One region of the Priestia sp. HNGD-A6 genome, then DNA from elsewhere that is predicted to be linked to it. Evidence: riboswitches for the same ligand, from Rfam matches in the RefSeq annotation. Region 1 holds a riboswitch; the other holds the start of a gene.
The links. A riboswitch is a leader RNA that binds a small molecule or an ion and turns the genes downstream of it on or off. The one in region 1 is predicted to bind preQ1.

Region 1 (8,291 bases):
TTTGAACCGGTGAAAAAGCGTATGCTTTTCCGACAACTTGTTTAATAACTCCTGTTACCGTATCTGGAAACTTCGGAGAATTTACACGGTTTAACACCACTGTTGCTACCCCTACTTTTCCTTCATACGATTCGCCTTTTGCTTCGGCTTCTACTAAGCGAGCTAATAAATCTTTTTCACTTGCCGAAATCGAAACTGCAGGTGTTTCCTGGTCTGCAGGTTTGGCTTCTGGTTTTGGTTCTGGCTTAGCCGTATTAGCAGGTGCTGCCGTTGAAGGTTCCGTTGTTTCAGCAGCCAGCACTTTTGTCTTACTCGGAATAGCTAATGTTTCACCAATATAAATCATATCTCCTTGACGATTGTTTAATTTTTTAATATCGTCAATTGTTACACTGTATCTTTTACCTAACTTCCAAAGACTATCGCCTTTGACTACTTTATAATTAGTTGCAGCCGTAGCTGTTGCATTAAAACCTATAAATGAAAGAGTAGCTAAACAAGCTACTACCATTGATTTCATATAACTATGTTTCATAGGTAATACCTCCTGAAATTTCGTATGGTATTACTCTATCATAGCTATATGGGGGTTTCACCGAACGATTCAATTACATTTCTTTAAGTTTGATGAACAAAATTACGTTCGGAACACAAATATGACATTGTACCTTATTTTTTGTCATAATCACGGTAATTTTTCTAAAATACAGGTATATTTTCCCGACTTATTTCAGTTTAATCAGAAATTTCTTCATTCGTTTTTCCCTTATAATTCTTATGATAAACATTTAAATTCATCTACTTTTACACAAAAGAGCTGAATGTTGTAATCAACATTCAGCTCTTTTTAATCTTCGATCTCAATTTCTACAACATCATAGAAATCAATCACTAGCTTAGCACCCGTATCATCCATAAACGTAAAAACGTCTTGATCATCTGCTAAATGTATCACGTATCCGGTCAACTGCTGTTCACTGTTGTCGTAAACAGTAGTAATTAGAATTTTTTTATGATCTACATATGCTTCTTCTAATAACGAATGGAGGTCATAGTCCCCGTCATCTTCGGGCCGGTTCGTTAACAGCATCCCATAAGTCGTCATTCCATTTTTATCTTTCCATATATGATCTGCAAAATAAAAAGGTGCTGTACTTTTTCGAAACTCATCCATAATATCCCTCCTATAACTAAACACGTTTATTCGCTCTTACTATACGTTACTAAATAAACGCACAAGCACTTGTAACAGTATATTCTCCACTGTACAGGCTCATACATCCATTATATAAGGCATAATCAAATAATGCCATCATTTCGTTTAACTCCTAGGAATTTCTAGATACGTATAGGTAAAATCGCCTCCGCGTCCGGCGATTCCACGAAAATGTTTGAAATCAGGGCGATTTACTAAAAAAGGGCGAAAAGCAAGAAAGTCTTCTTTTTTAACTTTAATTTCGGTTACTTTTCCTTCACTTAACTCATTTAACATATTGATTACTGTTTGTTCATCCATTCAGTTCCACCTCGTTTTTAGCTGTTGAGCCAATTTTGCAGAGACGCAAATTGAGCTTCAGCTTCTTTATATCCTTGGTTATAAAGAGCGTCGAGACGCTCACGATTCTTCTCAATTCGCCCTACTACAAGAGGGGATTGCGGACGAATCACAAAGATATTCCCCTGTCTTTCCTGCTCTTCAATATATGACAATGTTTCATTATACAATTTATAGCGGTTCTCAAGCGCACGAGTCAGCCCATCATAATGACGATATTTGCGCTTCAATAACCAAAGCATATTTGATTTCTTTTTTCGATATCCTTCGTTTCGCGTTAGCACAACAATATTTTTTCTATATCCATCCTGCACTGCTTTTTTGATTGGAATCGGATCACTGATTCCTCCATCTAACAGCTCTTTTCCTTTATATGTAACGACAGGTGCTAAAAATGGAAGGGAACTAGAAGCGCGAACCGCTGTCAAAATATCCCGATCATACTCATCAAAATAAACGGGTTCTCCCGTCACGCAGTCCGTTGCTCCTACTACAAGCTTCTCTGTACGCTCAGCAAATGCCTCAAAGTCAAATGGAAGAAGCTGATTAGGAATTTCATCAAAAACGAAATCCATTCCAAATATCTCTTTTGTTTTAAAATAATTTTTCCACGACAAGTAGCGAGGATCCTCTAAAAAATCTAAATTAGCTTTGCGACTTCTTCCTATTTGTCTAGATAAATAAGAAGTGGCATGACAAGCGCCGGCTGAAACGCCAATTACATACGGAAGGTAAAGATTTCTTTCCATAAAGTAATCTAAAACTCCGGTTGTATAAAGGCCTCTCATACCGCCTCCTTCGAGCACGAGTCCAGTATCTTTCAATTTCTACACCTTCTAATTCTTATAATTTATGACAAGATTATACCTCGTTTATTATAACGAAAGATGAACAAAGATGGAACTGTGTTGCTTCTCTCTTTCGTTAAAGCTACCAATTCCTTCTATTCCTCAGCACATTTTACTTGTTTTTTCAATTTTATTTTATATTTTTTCAAAAAACCCTTTACTAATTCCCAGTTTTAAGGCAAAATTGTAAAAAAAGAAAACGCTAACTAGTTTTACTATTTTCAAAATTAAAATTATTTAAAAAATTAATAATGAACTAATTTAAAACAAAGGAGCGATGAATGATGAAAATAGCAGAGGTAGGAAACTTGATAGAATTTAAAAATGGCTTACAGGGCATTGTCGAAAAAGTAAATGAAAACTCCGTGATTGTTGATTTGACTTACATGGCAAACTACCGGGATTTAGACTTAGAACAGCGAACTGTTGTCAACCACAAAAACTACACGATTATTAATCCTGCTATGTAAAGGGAAAAAGCAACCGGAACGCAAAAACGGTTGCTTTTTTAGTGGTTTTGAAAGAACTGATTCTTTTGTTCTTCTGTAATAATTCCCAGCTTATACATGAGATAAATATACTGTTGAACCTTAACATCCTTCGAACTTTTTTTCACTGTACTCCCTCTTTTCTAAAATGTTTCTTCATACAATAATATATGGCTAAGATAAAAAAAGTTTCCTTAAAGAAACAAAACCAGGCCCCATTTTTTCTTGAAAGGGTCTTATTTTCGTGTGACAATAAGAACAAGCTACTACTACCTACTTACTGAAAGGAATTACTAGCATGTTTGATACTGTATTGTTTATCGTTGCACTTATTGTCATTCTTTTTTTCATCGTGCAGTTCGTTTTTAAACGCAAGCAAACTTCAAATAAAAAAACATCCGTTGAACCCATGAATTATGCCGAAGAAGATTCTAACTCCTACACAAGCTGGAGTGAATCTGCTTCTAATCACGATCACGATGGTGATGGTGATGGGAACGCGGATGCTGACGGAAGATAGAAAAAAGCCTCTTCTTATGAAGAGGCTTTTTTTATTTTGATAACACGCGCTTGCCGTTGGTAAACGAATAATAGCATTCACCTGTATAGATGTCTTGGCTTTCATGTACATGAACACCACATTTATCTTCAAGTGCAGCTTTCATCATGGATTTGGCTACGTTATACGCTTTAATTGGACGATATTTTCTCCACTTTCCTACAAGGCAAAATGAACACGACTTTAACGTGTATCCCCCAAGCTTTTCAAATAGGCGAAACTCTTGGCGCTTGCCTAATAATAACGATGGGCGGAAAAAGTGAGTAGAACGGATATACAAGCTTGCGATATCTTCTTCTACTTGCCCCTTTACTTTACTGTAAAAGAATGGCGAACGAAGATCAGCACCAATTGCTGTAATCGTTAAAAAGTTTTTGCAGCGATATTTTTCTGCACATTTAGCCGCTTTTAAAGGAAATTCGTAGTCAACTTTAATGAATTTCGCTTTTGTTTTTGCTTTTTTCATTGTCGTGCCTAAACAGCAATATACATCATCAACTGCAAAGCATTCTTCGTGCTTATCAAGCTCTGAAAAATCAATTTCAAGCTGACGTAGCTTTGTGTGTTCGATTGGTAGCTTTTTTCGAACAAACACTGTCACATGGTTATATAAGCTATTGCTTAATAACATTTTTAAAAGTTCTTGACCAACAAGTCCGCTTGCACCTAATACTAATGCTGATCTCTGTGACATTCTTTCACCTTCTCATCTGTTGTTTTTGCAATGGAAAACAGGTTGCATACACAACCTGTTTGTTCGAATTAACGATTATCAATTGTTTCTGGGTATAAATCATGATTCATCAGGCGATAATTAGCCATTTCTTCATACTTCGTACCAGGACGGCCATAGTTTGTATATGGATCAATTGAAATCCCGCCGCGTGGTGTGAATTTCCCCCATACTTCAATATATCTTGGATTCATCAGTTTAATTAAGTCATTCATAATAATATTCATACAGTCTTCATGGAAATCTCCATGGTTACGGAAGCTGAACAAATAAAGCTTTAACGACTTGCTTTCCACCATTTTTTCATCTGGAATGTAACTAATATAAATGGTTGCGAAATCCGGCTGACCCGTTTTTGGACATAAGCTCGTAAATTCCGGGCAGTTAAATTTCACAAAATAATCACGATTTGGATGTTTGTTATCAAATGCTTCTAGAATCTCTGGTGAATATTCAAACAAATAGTTTGTTCCTTGATTTCCAAGGAGTGATACACCTTCTAATTCTTCATCTTTTCGACCGCTCATTTGCATTTCCTCTCTTTCTACGATTGTCATTCTAACAGCGTTTTTTTATTTTGTATATATCTGTTTTTATTTTTCTTTGTAAATTTTTTGCTATGCGCTTACACGCCTCGTTTATTTCCCCAAACAAGGGCGTGAACCTGCGGCAGAACTCTTACATCGTTCATGTTTTTAGCTGCCACTGCCTTGTCGATTAACCACTCATACTTTTTAAGCAATTCTTGTGTTAACGACGCATTATCGATTGTCGTTAAGTCCTCGTTGCCTACTTGAACAAAAAATGGAACCTCAGGATAACGTTCATGAACAGACGCTGCATACTCAAAGTCCTCATCATTAAATACAACGACTTTTATGCTTATGTGCGCCATGCGTTTTTCCTTTATTAATGTCTCTATAATATCGTCTAATACGGAGAAATTTGTTGTCATTAATGAACTTGGAGGCTTAGGAGAAATCGTTAAATCATCGATCTTTAGGAACCAATCCTGATAACGGCTTCCCTGTGTTTCAAGAGCTGCTTTTACCCCATGACTGTGCAAAAGCTCTACAAGTGAACCAATCGCCTTGATAAGCGCAGGGTTTCCTCCAGAAATGGTGACGTGATCAAAGCACTCTCCTCCAATTTCTTTAAGCTCCGTCCAAATTTGTTCTGCTGTTAGCTGACGAATATCGTTTTTAGCTGATCCATCCCATGTAAAAGCTGAATCACACCAGCTGCAGGAATAATCACAGCCTGCGGTACGAACAAACATCGTCTTACGTCCTACAACCATTCCTTCCCCTTGAATCGTTGGACCGAATATTTCAAGTACTGGAATTGTATTAGCCACGTTTTTTCACCTTCTTTGGGCGGTAAACTACGTAACTTGTCGGCGTTTCCCGCACGAATACTTGTACGCAAGAAGGCTTATTTGGTAGTGTGTCTAGATATTCTTGAACCAACTCATAAATTTTACGAGCAACAACTTCAGTTGTAGGAAAATCATTTGGATTTTCTTCGTTAAAGATAGAATGATCGTTCAATAATGTATGATCAAATTGACCAGAAACAATTTTTTTCAATAGCGCAAAGTTTACTAAAAAGCCCGCTTCGTCTAATGTATCTCCGGCAACAGTTAAATTTACAAAATACGTATGTCCATGGACTTGACGGCATTTTCCTGCTTCTGTATGAGGAACAAAATGTGCCGCAGCAAACTGCATATCTTTGTTCAATTCATATTCATAGTCATGAAAGACTTGAGGATACATTTGTTGCAGCATTATTTTTCTCCTCCTTCTTTTGTTTGCAAGTATTGATCTAACCCGCGTTTTCGCAGTTGACATGCGGGACATTCTCCGCACCCATCAGCAACAATACCGTTGTAGCACGTTAATGTTTTTTCACGCACATATTCAAGCGCTCCTAGCTCATCCGCTAACGCCCACGTTTCTGCTTTATCAATCCACATAAGCGGCGTATGAATCACAAACTCGAAGTCCATTGATAAATTAAGCGTGACGTTTAACGATTTCACAAATACGTCTCGACAGTCTGGATATCCCGAAAAATCAGTTTCACAAACGCCTGTTACGATATGACGGCCTCCGCTGTTTTTAGCCAGTACGGCAGCAAATGATAAAAATAACAGATTGCGGCCATCCACAAACGTTGTAGGCAACTCTCCTTCTTTTTGCTCAATTTCAATATCATCTCGCGTTAAGGCATTTGGTGCTAATTGATTTAAAAGTGACATATCTAGGACGGTATGCTTCACACCTAAATCAGCTGCGATAGCTTTTGCTACCTCTATCTCTTGACTATGACGCTGACCGTATTGAAAAGTAACCGTTTCTACTTCTTTAAAGTTTTTCAAAGCCCAAAATAGACATGTTGTACTATCTTGACCTCCGCTAAATACAACAATAGCTTTTTCATTTTTCATCATTATTGTTCGTCTCCTTTTTGATTGAAATCAAAAGAAGAAGAAACTTTATTGAACCGTTCGTTCCCTTTGTGACTAATTTTATAACACAAAAAAGAGACTGCTCTTTTCCAGCAATCTCCCTAAAAAGCAACTAAGATACACGTCCTCGCCAGCATACACGTCAAAAAGACGTGTTGATAGAAAAGCACGTGAAAGAAGACACGCTAAAACCGTGTCTTTTGTCATCAACGATGATCTTAGTTTTTTATAGAGGGAGTTTTCGAACCTCTCCCGTACATATACAAACGTGTACGGCGTTTCTTCTTGAATTGTCATCGTATACTATACCACATACGTATAAATAATGCTATGTTTGTTGGCTTCTATCACCTTTAGCTGTCTTATTTCTCTTTATATAAGAAAGCGCAATAAATAACAACGGAAAACAGACGCTTAGTACAAATAAATAAAACGGCCAGTAATATTTTTCAAAATAATTGAAGTATGCTGTATTTGGAATAATGTAATACGCCACGCCTGTAATGATTAGACCTAAAGGAAAGCTCAAAAAATTGCGCACCCGTAAATTACATAATTGAGCGATACTTAACTGAATAGCATAGAACACAATGAGAACTTTAAAAAAGATAGATAACATCCAAATAATAGCTACTAATACTTCAACATGCTGTATCGTTGCACCTAACGAAATCATTTTTCCTAATAAATAAACTGGGTAGCTGTGCATTGATGCAATATTCGCGCCAAGAGCTAATATACAAGCCGCAACTGCAATCGTAATCGTCAAGCCCGATGCCACAGTGCCGATAACAATCATTCTTTTTACCTTTTTGCCACCTTTTATATGAGGCGTAATCATTAGCACAAAAATCAATTCCATAAACGGATTTCCTAAGAAATACGTGGTTCCTAACACTAAATCATCCATGCGGAATTCAAACAAAGGGTAAAGACGATCCAGTTTCATCTGAGGAATATTTAACGAAATTAACAATAAAAAAGGGACGACGATCCACGGTAAAAAGATTTCCGCGGTTCTCGCTATCACTTCAATGCCTAAATACCCTCCGTATATAACCGCTAAAATCACAAGAGCATGAATCCACGTAGGCAGCGTTTCAGGGACAATTTGCGTCGTCATAAATGTACTGATATCTCGAAGGGAAAACGTAGATTGAATGAACATAAAAAAAATGTAAATAAGAGACATACACGCTCCGGCGTAAGGACCTAGCGCTTTTTTAGCTATTTCAATGAACGTTTGCTGAGGGTAACGGTGCATCAGCCATAACAGCACCGCAACAATTAAAAGGGCAAAGCCAATAGCAAGCACACTACATACCCAGGCATTTTGTCTATTCGTTTCTAATAACGTAGCCGGAACTGCCAAAATAGCGCTTCCGATACAAAAAAAATAAATGAGAAAAAGAAGTTGTTTCGGAGTAATAAATTCTTTTATTTGCATCATACACCCCTTCTCTCCTACATGCTTACGTAAATAACAGATGATGAACGGTTTTAGTAAGAGGCTTAATGAGTTCCTCTAAAAAGTACAGAGGCGTAGGTACTTCTTTACGGAGTGTAATGGCTCCCCAAAAGAATAAACCCATACCTATAAGACAAAGATAGACAACGATTTCACGGTAATACTTT
Region 2 (8,291 bases), 780 kb from region 1:
ATTACAAGCCTTCAAGAAAGAAAAAAGATAAATATTTTACTGTTTGATAACTCCGGATTTGGATGTATTAATAATCTTCAAATGTCAAATGGAATGGGGAGTTTTGGAACAGAGTTTCGCTATCGAAACGATGAAACAGGAAAATTAAACGGAAACGTGATGAAAATTGATTTTGCAGCCAGCGCCGCAGGCTACGGTGTAAAAACATATCGTGTAAGCTCTCTTGAAGAACTAAAAACGGCAATGAAAGATGCACAAAAACAAGAGACTTCTACATTAATTGATATTAAAGTGCTACCCAAAACTATGACAAACGGTTATGAATCGTGGTGGCATGTAGGAGTAGCAGAGGTATCTGAAAATCACCAAGTACAAGAAGCCTATAAGGATAAAGTGAAAAATCTTGAAATGGCCAGAGGTTATTAACAAGCAAGAGAAATGGCCGATGTTGAGGGGAAACATTCGGTGAATATAATAGCGTTCTCAATTTGATATAGGGGAGAGGAAGACATGTTCAAGGAAAACACGGTTAAACTGGGGATTGCTCCAATCGCTTGGACAAATGATGACATGCCTGAACTAGGAGCTGAAAATACATTTGAACAGTGTATCAGTGAGATGGCTTTAACCGGTTTTAAAGGAAGTGAGGTAGGAAACAAATATCCGCGAAATGTTTCGATTTTAAGGAAGGCATTATCACTTCGGAATTTAGAAATTGCAAGCGCATGGTTTAGTACATTTTTAACGACAAAGCCGCTGGAAGAAACGGTGACGCCATTTATTGAACATCGCGATTTTTTATACGAAATGGGAGCAAAAGTAATTGTTGTATCTGAACAAGGACACAGCATTCAAGGGATGATGGATGTACCTTTATTCAAAGAAAAGCCCGTGTTCACGCCAACAGAGTGGAGCAGCCTTATAGAAGGCCTGCACTATCTTGGGAAACTAGCAAGAGAGAAAGATATGCATATTGTCTATCATCATCACATGGGAACAGGCGTCCAAACAACAGAAGAAATTGAGCAGCTAATGGAGCTTACCAATCCAGAGCTTGTTTCGCTCCTATTTGATACCGGTCATCTTGTTTTTTCAGGCGAAGAACCTCTTTATATCTTAAAAAAATATCTTCATCGTATTAAACATGTTCATTTAAAAGATATTCGCCAAGAAGTAGTTGATCGAGTCAAACAACAAGACCTGAGCTTCTTGCAAGCGGTAAAAGAAGGAGCCTTTACTGTTCCAGGCGACGGAGTTATTGAATTTGATGAAGTATTTACTATGCTTGCCGCTTCTGATTATAACGGCTGGTTTGTCGTAGAAGCAGAACAGGATCCAGCGCTTGCTAATCCTTTTGAATATGCGTTAAAAGCAAGAAACTTTATTAAAGAAAAAAGCGGTCTTTAATTTCTATTGTAAAAGGTTTTACGCCTTTTATATGTTTATGAAAGGAAAGGAGGAGATGAAATGAAGCCAACCATCTATAGTGTGGCTGAAGAAGCAGGTGTATCAATTTCCACCGTATCAAAAGTTATCAATCAAACCGGTCACATTAGTGAAAGAACAAGACAAAAAGTAATTGAGGTTATGGGGCAGTTGAATTACCATCCAAGCGTCGTAGCATCTGCTTTAACAGGAAAGCCTACTAAAACGATTGGGCTTCTCGTACCCGACATCTCCAACCCTTTTTTTGCCGATTTGGCAAGAAGCATAGAAGACCGAAGTCATGAGCGAGGTTTCCATGTTGTAATGTGTAATACCGATAACAATGCGGAAAAAGAGAAAAAATATCTATCGCTGTTAATTCGTCAGAGAATCGACGGTTTAATTGTAGCATCTGCTTTTCGCAATGCTAATCTTTTAAAAAATATGCTGAAGCAAGATATACCCATTAGCGTTATTGCTTCAGAAATCCCTCACATATCTGTTAATACAGTGACAGTGGATGACTATAAGGGAAGCTATTTGGCGACTGATTATTTGCTATCTTTGCATCATAAAAAAATTGCGATTATTACAGAAAATGCAAAAAGTAATCACGCCCGTTTAGATGCTTTTCGAGATGCCATGCAAGAAAATGGAATCACTGTGTTACCTCAACACGTTATTACGACCGAAGCAAGTATTCAAAAAGGATATGAAAGTGCTAAGCAAATTTTTTTAATGAAGGAGAAAGTGACGGCTATTTTTGCTTGTAACGATTTACTGGCTATTGGCGTCATACAAGCGGCAAAAGAATTCAACATTGATGTGCCGAATGACTTATCAGTGATTGGCTTTGATAATACCGTTCTTTCTACTACCATCACGCCCATGTTGACGACGGTAGCACAACCGACAAAAGAAATGGCTGTAAACGTAGTGGATTTGCTGGTTAGAGAAATGGAATACTCAACGATGCATAAAGAACATTTACTTCTTGAGCCGAAATTGATTGTCCGGAAATCGACGGCTCCGTTACGAAGAAACGCCACAGCATCTGCAAATAATTGAATACAATCAAGAGTATTGCTGTTAATAAAAACTCTTCACAGTCACATATTCAAAAGAATGTATAAAGTCTATGAAGAAAAAATGAGTGATTAGTAAATTCTGATTGCGCTACTACATAAAGGAGGAAGTTAAACATGCTAGGTAAATTAGGTGAATTAAATAAAGGATACAACGTACTTACAGAAATGGCCGGTCAGCACAAAGATATGCTGATGGATATTGGGATTTATAATATGTCTCAAGGAAAAGAGGAAACTTTACTAGACAGCAGCAATGAAACGGCTATTCTTTTACTAGAAGGAAAGGTAAAGCTAGAGTGGGAAGGACATTCGAAAGAAATTCAGCGTGAGTCTCTTTTTGAAGAAGAGCCTTGGTGTTTGCACGTTTCGAAAAATGTGGAGGTTAAAATTACCGCGCTTGCCAATAGTGAAGTACTAGTTCAAAAAACGGATAATGAAAAAGAATTTTCATCAAAATTATATACGCCTGAAGACTGTCAAAATACAGTAGCTGGTGAAGGAGTATGGGAAGGTACCGCTCAGCGTGTCATTCGGACAATCTTTGATTATAATAACGCTCCTTATTCTAACCTTGTTATTGGAGAAGTTATTTCTTATCCAGGAAGATGGTCGAGCTATCCGCCTCATCATCATGATCAGCCTGAAGTATATTACTATCGTTTTGACAAGCCGCAAGGATTTGGCTGTGCAATGGTTGGAGAAGATGCATACCGTGTAGTTGATAATAGTTTTATTACAATTCCAGGTGAATTAGATCATCCTCAAGCAACGGCTCCCGGCTATGCGATGTACTTCTGCTGGATGATTCGCCATCTTGACAATAATCCATGGACAGACCGTATTATGGAAGAAGAGCATAAGTGGTTATTAGAGCCGGATGCAAAAATTTGGCCTGAAAAATAAATAAAACTCTTTATACGAAATGGGTTTCAAATGTTGAAAAACCTCGAATGAAAAATAATTATGCGTAAAATAATAGTTTATTTTTGTAAAATTTGTTTTTATATGTTAAAGTATAGCTTGTATTAATATTCAGGCGATGATATCGCTCTTTTTGGCAGATTCCTTTTTTAGGAGTCTCTTTTTTTCTAAACAGAAGCAAGAGATCGTATGTCAATCAAAAAAAAGGAGATAAGCGTAGCCGCTTATCTCCTTTTCTTTTTAGCATTATCTAACGCTAAGTTCTTTTTCACTACTTTTTCTAAAGCAACTTCCACGTGAACATTTTTTTCATCGATGTCATTCACAAGCACGACGGTTCCTTTTCGTCCCTTAATCTTTAAATCATCACCCGTAGAAGGAATGTTTTCCCTCAGCTGGCTTAATAGAAGCTTTCTGTTTTCAAAAAAGTGGACAGCCACCATTTTATCTCACCTAATTTCATATGATATGTGTGATACAAAGATGTGTATATGAAATCCTTCCTATACGTTATGTCGTCAGGGGTGGTTTTAGAACACGTTGAATAGACAATTGTTGCATCGATATATGAAATAAATAGGGTGGCATAGTTATAAATCTTCTATTCTTGGACATACTTATACTACTAATCTAAAAAGGGATGTGGATGAAAATGAAGGTGGCTATCGGATTAAGTGTATTTACGGTCGTTACAGGAGCAATTGCGTTAGGGTCAGTTTACTTTTTAGCAGGGATCTTTTCGTTTTTCTTAACGGTTTTTTCATAAAAAAATCCACCAAGAGGTGGATTTTTTTATTTAGCAGCGGCTTTTGTTTCATGAGGCGAATTGCCGATAAATCCAAATTTTCCGCCGACAACTTCTTTTACTTCGTGGATGACAATAAAAGAATTCGGGTCAATTTGCTGGATTTTCTTTTTAATTTTTAATAACTCGTTCTTTTTAATAACAACGTAGATAATGCGTTTATCTTTGTTGGCGTAGTAGCCATATCCATAAAAGATGGTAGCTGCATTTCCAAATTCACTGGTGATAACTTGCGCAATGTCTTTGTACTGATCAGACATAATCGTCATTGCTTTTTTGTTGTGGAAACCTTCGATAACAACATCGACGATTTTAGCACAAAGATAGACGAATATAAAAGTATAGAGGGTATTGTTGACGCCAATAGCAAAAACCGATGCTAAAATAATGACGCTGTCCATGTAGAACATGCTTTTCGAGATATTGTAGCCTTTTGTGTAGTTTAATAAGTAAGCTAAAAGAGTTGTGCCGCCGGTAGATCCATCCGCGATAAAAATGAGTGCCAGTCCTGTTCCCATTAGTAAAGCCCCGAATACAATTCCTAAAATCATGTCGTGAACGTGAAAAGGAATATAGCTGACTAGACCTAAGAAAACGGACGTCATGACAGCTCCTAGAATCGTATAGAGAATGGTTTTTTTAGTTAGAAATTTATAAGCTAAGGCAATGAATACAAGGTTCACAAGAAATGTGCTGATACTTGTAGGGATATGAAATAAATAATATAAAACAAGAGCAATACCAACCGTACTTCCGTCACCTAATTTATTTGGAATGACGAAAAAATCAATGGATGCAGCAACTAAAAGCGCTCCGGCAATAATTAAAATGATGTCTTTATAGATTGTTTTCAATATGCAAACCTCCCTGATCATTAGGATATTTTCACGTGGAATTTTGTTTTTACTAGTGTTTCACAAATGATAAAATAAAAAACGTCTTAGAAATTGTCTAGTTATAAAACTGATCAACTTCTAAGACGAAGAATTACGATACGTGTATAATGTCTTGAGTCTGCTTTTCTATGCTTCGATGTCACCGATTATATAAACCTCTGACCGCTATGTCAACGCTATGAGAGATGTTCAACTTTTCAAAAAATAGAAGGCGGTTTCCTATATAAAAAAAGAATCCTTTGCGACGGCGCAAAGGATTTTCAAATTTATTGGAATAGGGGGAATACGTTATTAGGATTACCATTTTCATAAATTAATATACCTTTATTTTTAAAAAAAATTTATTTGTTAATGACGATTGAAAGTTTGTAATTCACATGCTGATTTAGCTCTGTCAAAAAATCATTTAGTTCTTCATTTGAATGAAATTTGCATTCTAGTAAGTAGCAGCCATCGCCGCTAATTTTAAAGTTGTTGATAACGTACTTCTTCTGACTTTCTACAAATGTAAGGTAGGGGTGGTGATGAATGCTCTGCGTATAGATATTTAAAAATGCATGGACGGTGTAGCCAAGTTTTCGTTCATCAATGTTAATTGTATAGCCTTTGATAATGCCTTCATCTTCTAACTTTAATACTCTAGCAGAAGCGGCTTGTCCGGTTAAATGCACTTTTTCTCCTAATTCTTTCATCTTCATACGTCCATTTTTTGATAGCTCTTCTAGTATGCGCTTATCTGTATTATCTAACATCGCTACAAATCCTTTCGTATTTCAAATCAAAAGGGTTAACTACTTTATGTCACCTATGTATACGGATACGTCTTCTATTTTATACTAAAGAAAAGTAAGAAAAAAGAGCAGTCAATATGGAAGACATGAAAGCAGCAGTAGTTTGCAAACAGCTAGATTGACGAAAGCTTGAGCTTGCTGTATGATTCTTTGAGTGTTTACGTGGTTCGTAACCATCCCACGTTAAAAAACTAAGGAGAGAATAGTAAGATGAATATAAGAACACTTTGCGTCAACGGTCTTTTAGCAGCTATGTATATTGCTGTTAGCATGTTAATTCAGCCGTTTGGCTTCACCAATATCCAATTTCGTATATCAGAAATGTTCAATCATTTGATTGTATTTAATAAAAAGTACGTGTACGGCATTGTACTAGGGGTATTTCTGACGAATTTGTTTTTTTCACCAATGGTCGCTTATGATCTGGTGTTTGGGGTAGGACAATCTGTACTATCATTACTCATTACCATTTTTTCTATGCGCTACATTAAAAATATGTGGGCTCGTATGCTTATTAATACAATTGTGTTTACGTTTACGATGTTTATTATTGCGTTTGAACTGCACCTAGCATTTGATTTACCATTTTTCTTTACATGGTTAACAACAGCTGTTGGTGAGTTTGTGGTTATGCTTGTTGGAGCACCAATTATGGCGGCTATTAATAAACGTGTACAATTTAATAAGCTAGTTGGATAAAAAGATGCGGCTGTGAGATTTATCACAGCCGCATCTTTTTTTCTTTGTTATTCTATAAGTGTAGTGATAAACCCCTTATTATTGAAGAGCTTTTCACGCATGGACAAATTACCCATATCTAGCATGTAAAAAGAGCAGGCCGCTATTGCGTTCTGCTCTTTTTGCGTAAGGCAATAGCGAGTATTCAATTAGATTATTTTGAAAGAAGAAGTGACAAATCTCACAGCGCGTTCTTTTTTCTTTTGTTACGATATACATATAGTTGGCAAACTCCTTATCGAAAAGTTTTTCGTACAACAACACATTACCTATGCGTAGCAATTAAAAAAGCAGACCGCCAAGGTTTGCTTTTTTAATTGTGTATTTTTTACCGTTAAATAACTTTTTTGAGTTATAATTGTAAAATAATCTTTGTTACGAAAGAGGGGATTATTTTTTGAATAGAAAGTTAGGAATTTTTGTTTTATTAGCGTTAGCTATCTTATTTGCCGGGTGTTCAAAAGAAGAAGACAACGTTCCTTTAAGAGAACTAGAAAAGATCCATATTAACGTCATCAAAGAACAAAAGATGAAGCAAGGGATTTCGTATGAATTGGAATTCGTAAACAAGAGCGATTTGACCATCAAACAAAACGACGTATTTTTATCGTATCCACTAAAAATAAAAAACGGTTATTCTGAAAATAAATTTAAGGTGTTAGCAGAAGGCAATAAGTTAAATATTAAGCCAAAACAAAAGGTAAAGTTGACTGCATTTCTTCCTTATAAAGGAATTAATAAAGAAGCGTTAGCTATTGATGAGCCTGACGTAAAGTGCATAGGATATTGGAATAAGATCGATGACTACCATCAATTTTCTTTTGGAGGATCTTTGAAGCGAGAATAATACATGGATTTGTTAAATAATGGAACTTATGAAGCGTGAAATCGTATATAAATCAAGGGGGAGATTTTATTGAAGAGATATGGACTATTTATCATTAGTTTCATCGTTTTCTTGGGTAGCTTTCAACTGCTATCAGGAATGATTCTTACGCTCTTATATGTTCCAGAAAGTTCGACTATGTGGAGCTCAATCGAAGGATTATCAAGTAAAGTAACGTTTGGCAGTTATTCTGGTAGCTTTGCTTTTATGATTCCCGCTGTAGCAGCTACAGCCGCTTTTTTTATCTCTAAAAAATGGGTTAGGAAAAGTGTATAAGAAACTAATAGCGGTGGTGAATAAACAGTGAATGTAGACACGGATAGATTAGTTAGCTTCTTTATTTTATGGGGAACACCCGCTGCTTTTAGTATAATAGAGTACTTTAAACTGAGTAAGACTGAAAAACAAGAAGCTATACGAGACTTAACATCATTAAAATCGATTATAACAACAGGCTTTATATTGATTGGAGGAGTGATGGCGAGTTTAGGTAGAGTATTATCGCTGCTGCCTCTGCACATTATAGGTACTTTTATTTTAGTCATTGGTGGTATCGCGGGCGCTATTGAAGCATGGAAAACAGAAAAAAAGAGAGGTATTATTATTCTTGCTTTCATAGTATCTATGATTGCTTTTACATTTGTAATATAAATTCGGCATGTAACAAGAGCTGCTCATGACTTGAGCAGCTCTTGTTAGTTTCTTATTTATTGCGTCTCCAGCTGCTGGTCTTTTTTCTTT

Region 2: another riboswitch for preQ1. It lies ahead of SCI76_RS11540 (QueT transporter family protein); the one in region 1 lies ahead of queC (7-cyano-7-deazaguanine synthase QueC).

What each region holds. Positions count from the first base shown of each region.
Region 1 is NZ_CP138621.1:1,509,326-1,517,616, forward strand. Features, by position in the region: gene SCI76_RS07685 (cell wall hydrolase) at 1-535, opposite strand, end outside; gene SCI76_RS07690 (hypothetical protein) at 848-1,174, opposite strand; gene SCI76_RS07695 (hypothetical protein) at 1,322-1,516, opposite strand; gene SCI76_RS07700 (patatin family protein) at 1,534-2,379, opposite strand; gene SCI76_RS07705 (DUF2187 family protein) at 2,688-2,873, shown strand; gene SCI76_RS07710 (hypothetical protein) at 3,190-3,411, shown strand; gene SCI76_RS07715 (NAD(P)H-binding protein) at 3,443-4,144, opposite strand; gene queF (preQ(1) synthase) at 4,213-4,710, opposite strand; gene queE (7-carboxy-7-deazaguanine synthase QueE) at 4,809-5,540, opposite strand; gene queD (6-carboxytetrahydropterin synthase QueD) at 5,533-5,973, opposite strand; gene queC (7-cyano-7-deazaguanine synthase QueC) at 5,973-6,638, opposite strand; PreQ1 riboswitch class I at 6,869-6,912, opposite strand; gene SCI76_RS07740 (endospore germination permease) at 6,985-8,106, opposite strand; gene SCI76_RS07745 (hypothetical protein) at 8,129-8,291, opposite strand, start outside.
Region 2 is NZ_CP138621.1:2,288,381-2,296,671, reverse strand. Features, by position in the region: gene iolD (3D-(3,5/4)-trihydroxycyclohexane-1,2-dione acylhydrolase (decyclizing)) at 1-426, shown strand, start outside; gene iolE (myo-inosose-2 dehydratase) at 511-1,407, shown strand; gene SCI76_RS11565 (LacI family DNA-binding transcriptional regulator) at 1,468-2,493, shown strand; gene SCI76_RS11560 (5-deoxy-glucuronate isomerase) at 2,628-3,416, shown strand; gene SCI76_RS11555 (hypothetical protein) at 3,659-3,877, opposite strand; gene SCI76_RS11550 (YitT family protein) at 4,227-5,093, opposite strand; gene SCI76_RS11545 (Lrp/AsnC family transcriptional regulator) at 5,477-5,887, opposite strand; PreQ1 riboswitch class I at 6,083-6,127, shown strand; gene SCI76_RS11540 (QueT transporter family protein) at 6,137-6,625, shown strand; gene SCI76_RS11535 (hypothetical protein) at 7,062-7,511, shown strand; gene SCI76_RS11530 (hypothetical protein) at 7,581-7,826, shown strand; gene SCI76_RS11525 (hypothetical protein) at 7,854-8,201, shown strand; gene SCI76_RS11520 (MFS transporter) at 8,258-8,291, opposite strand, start outside.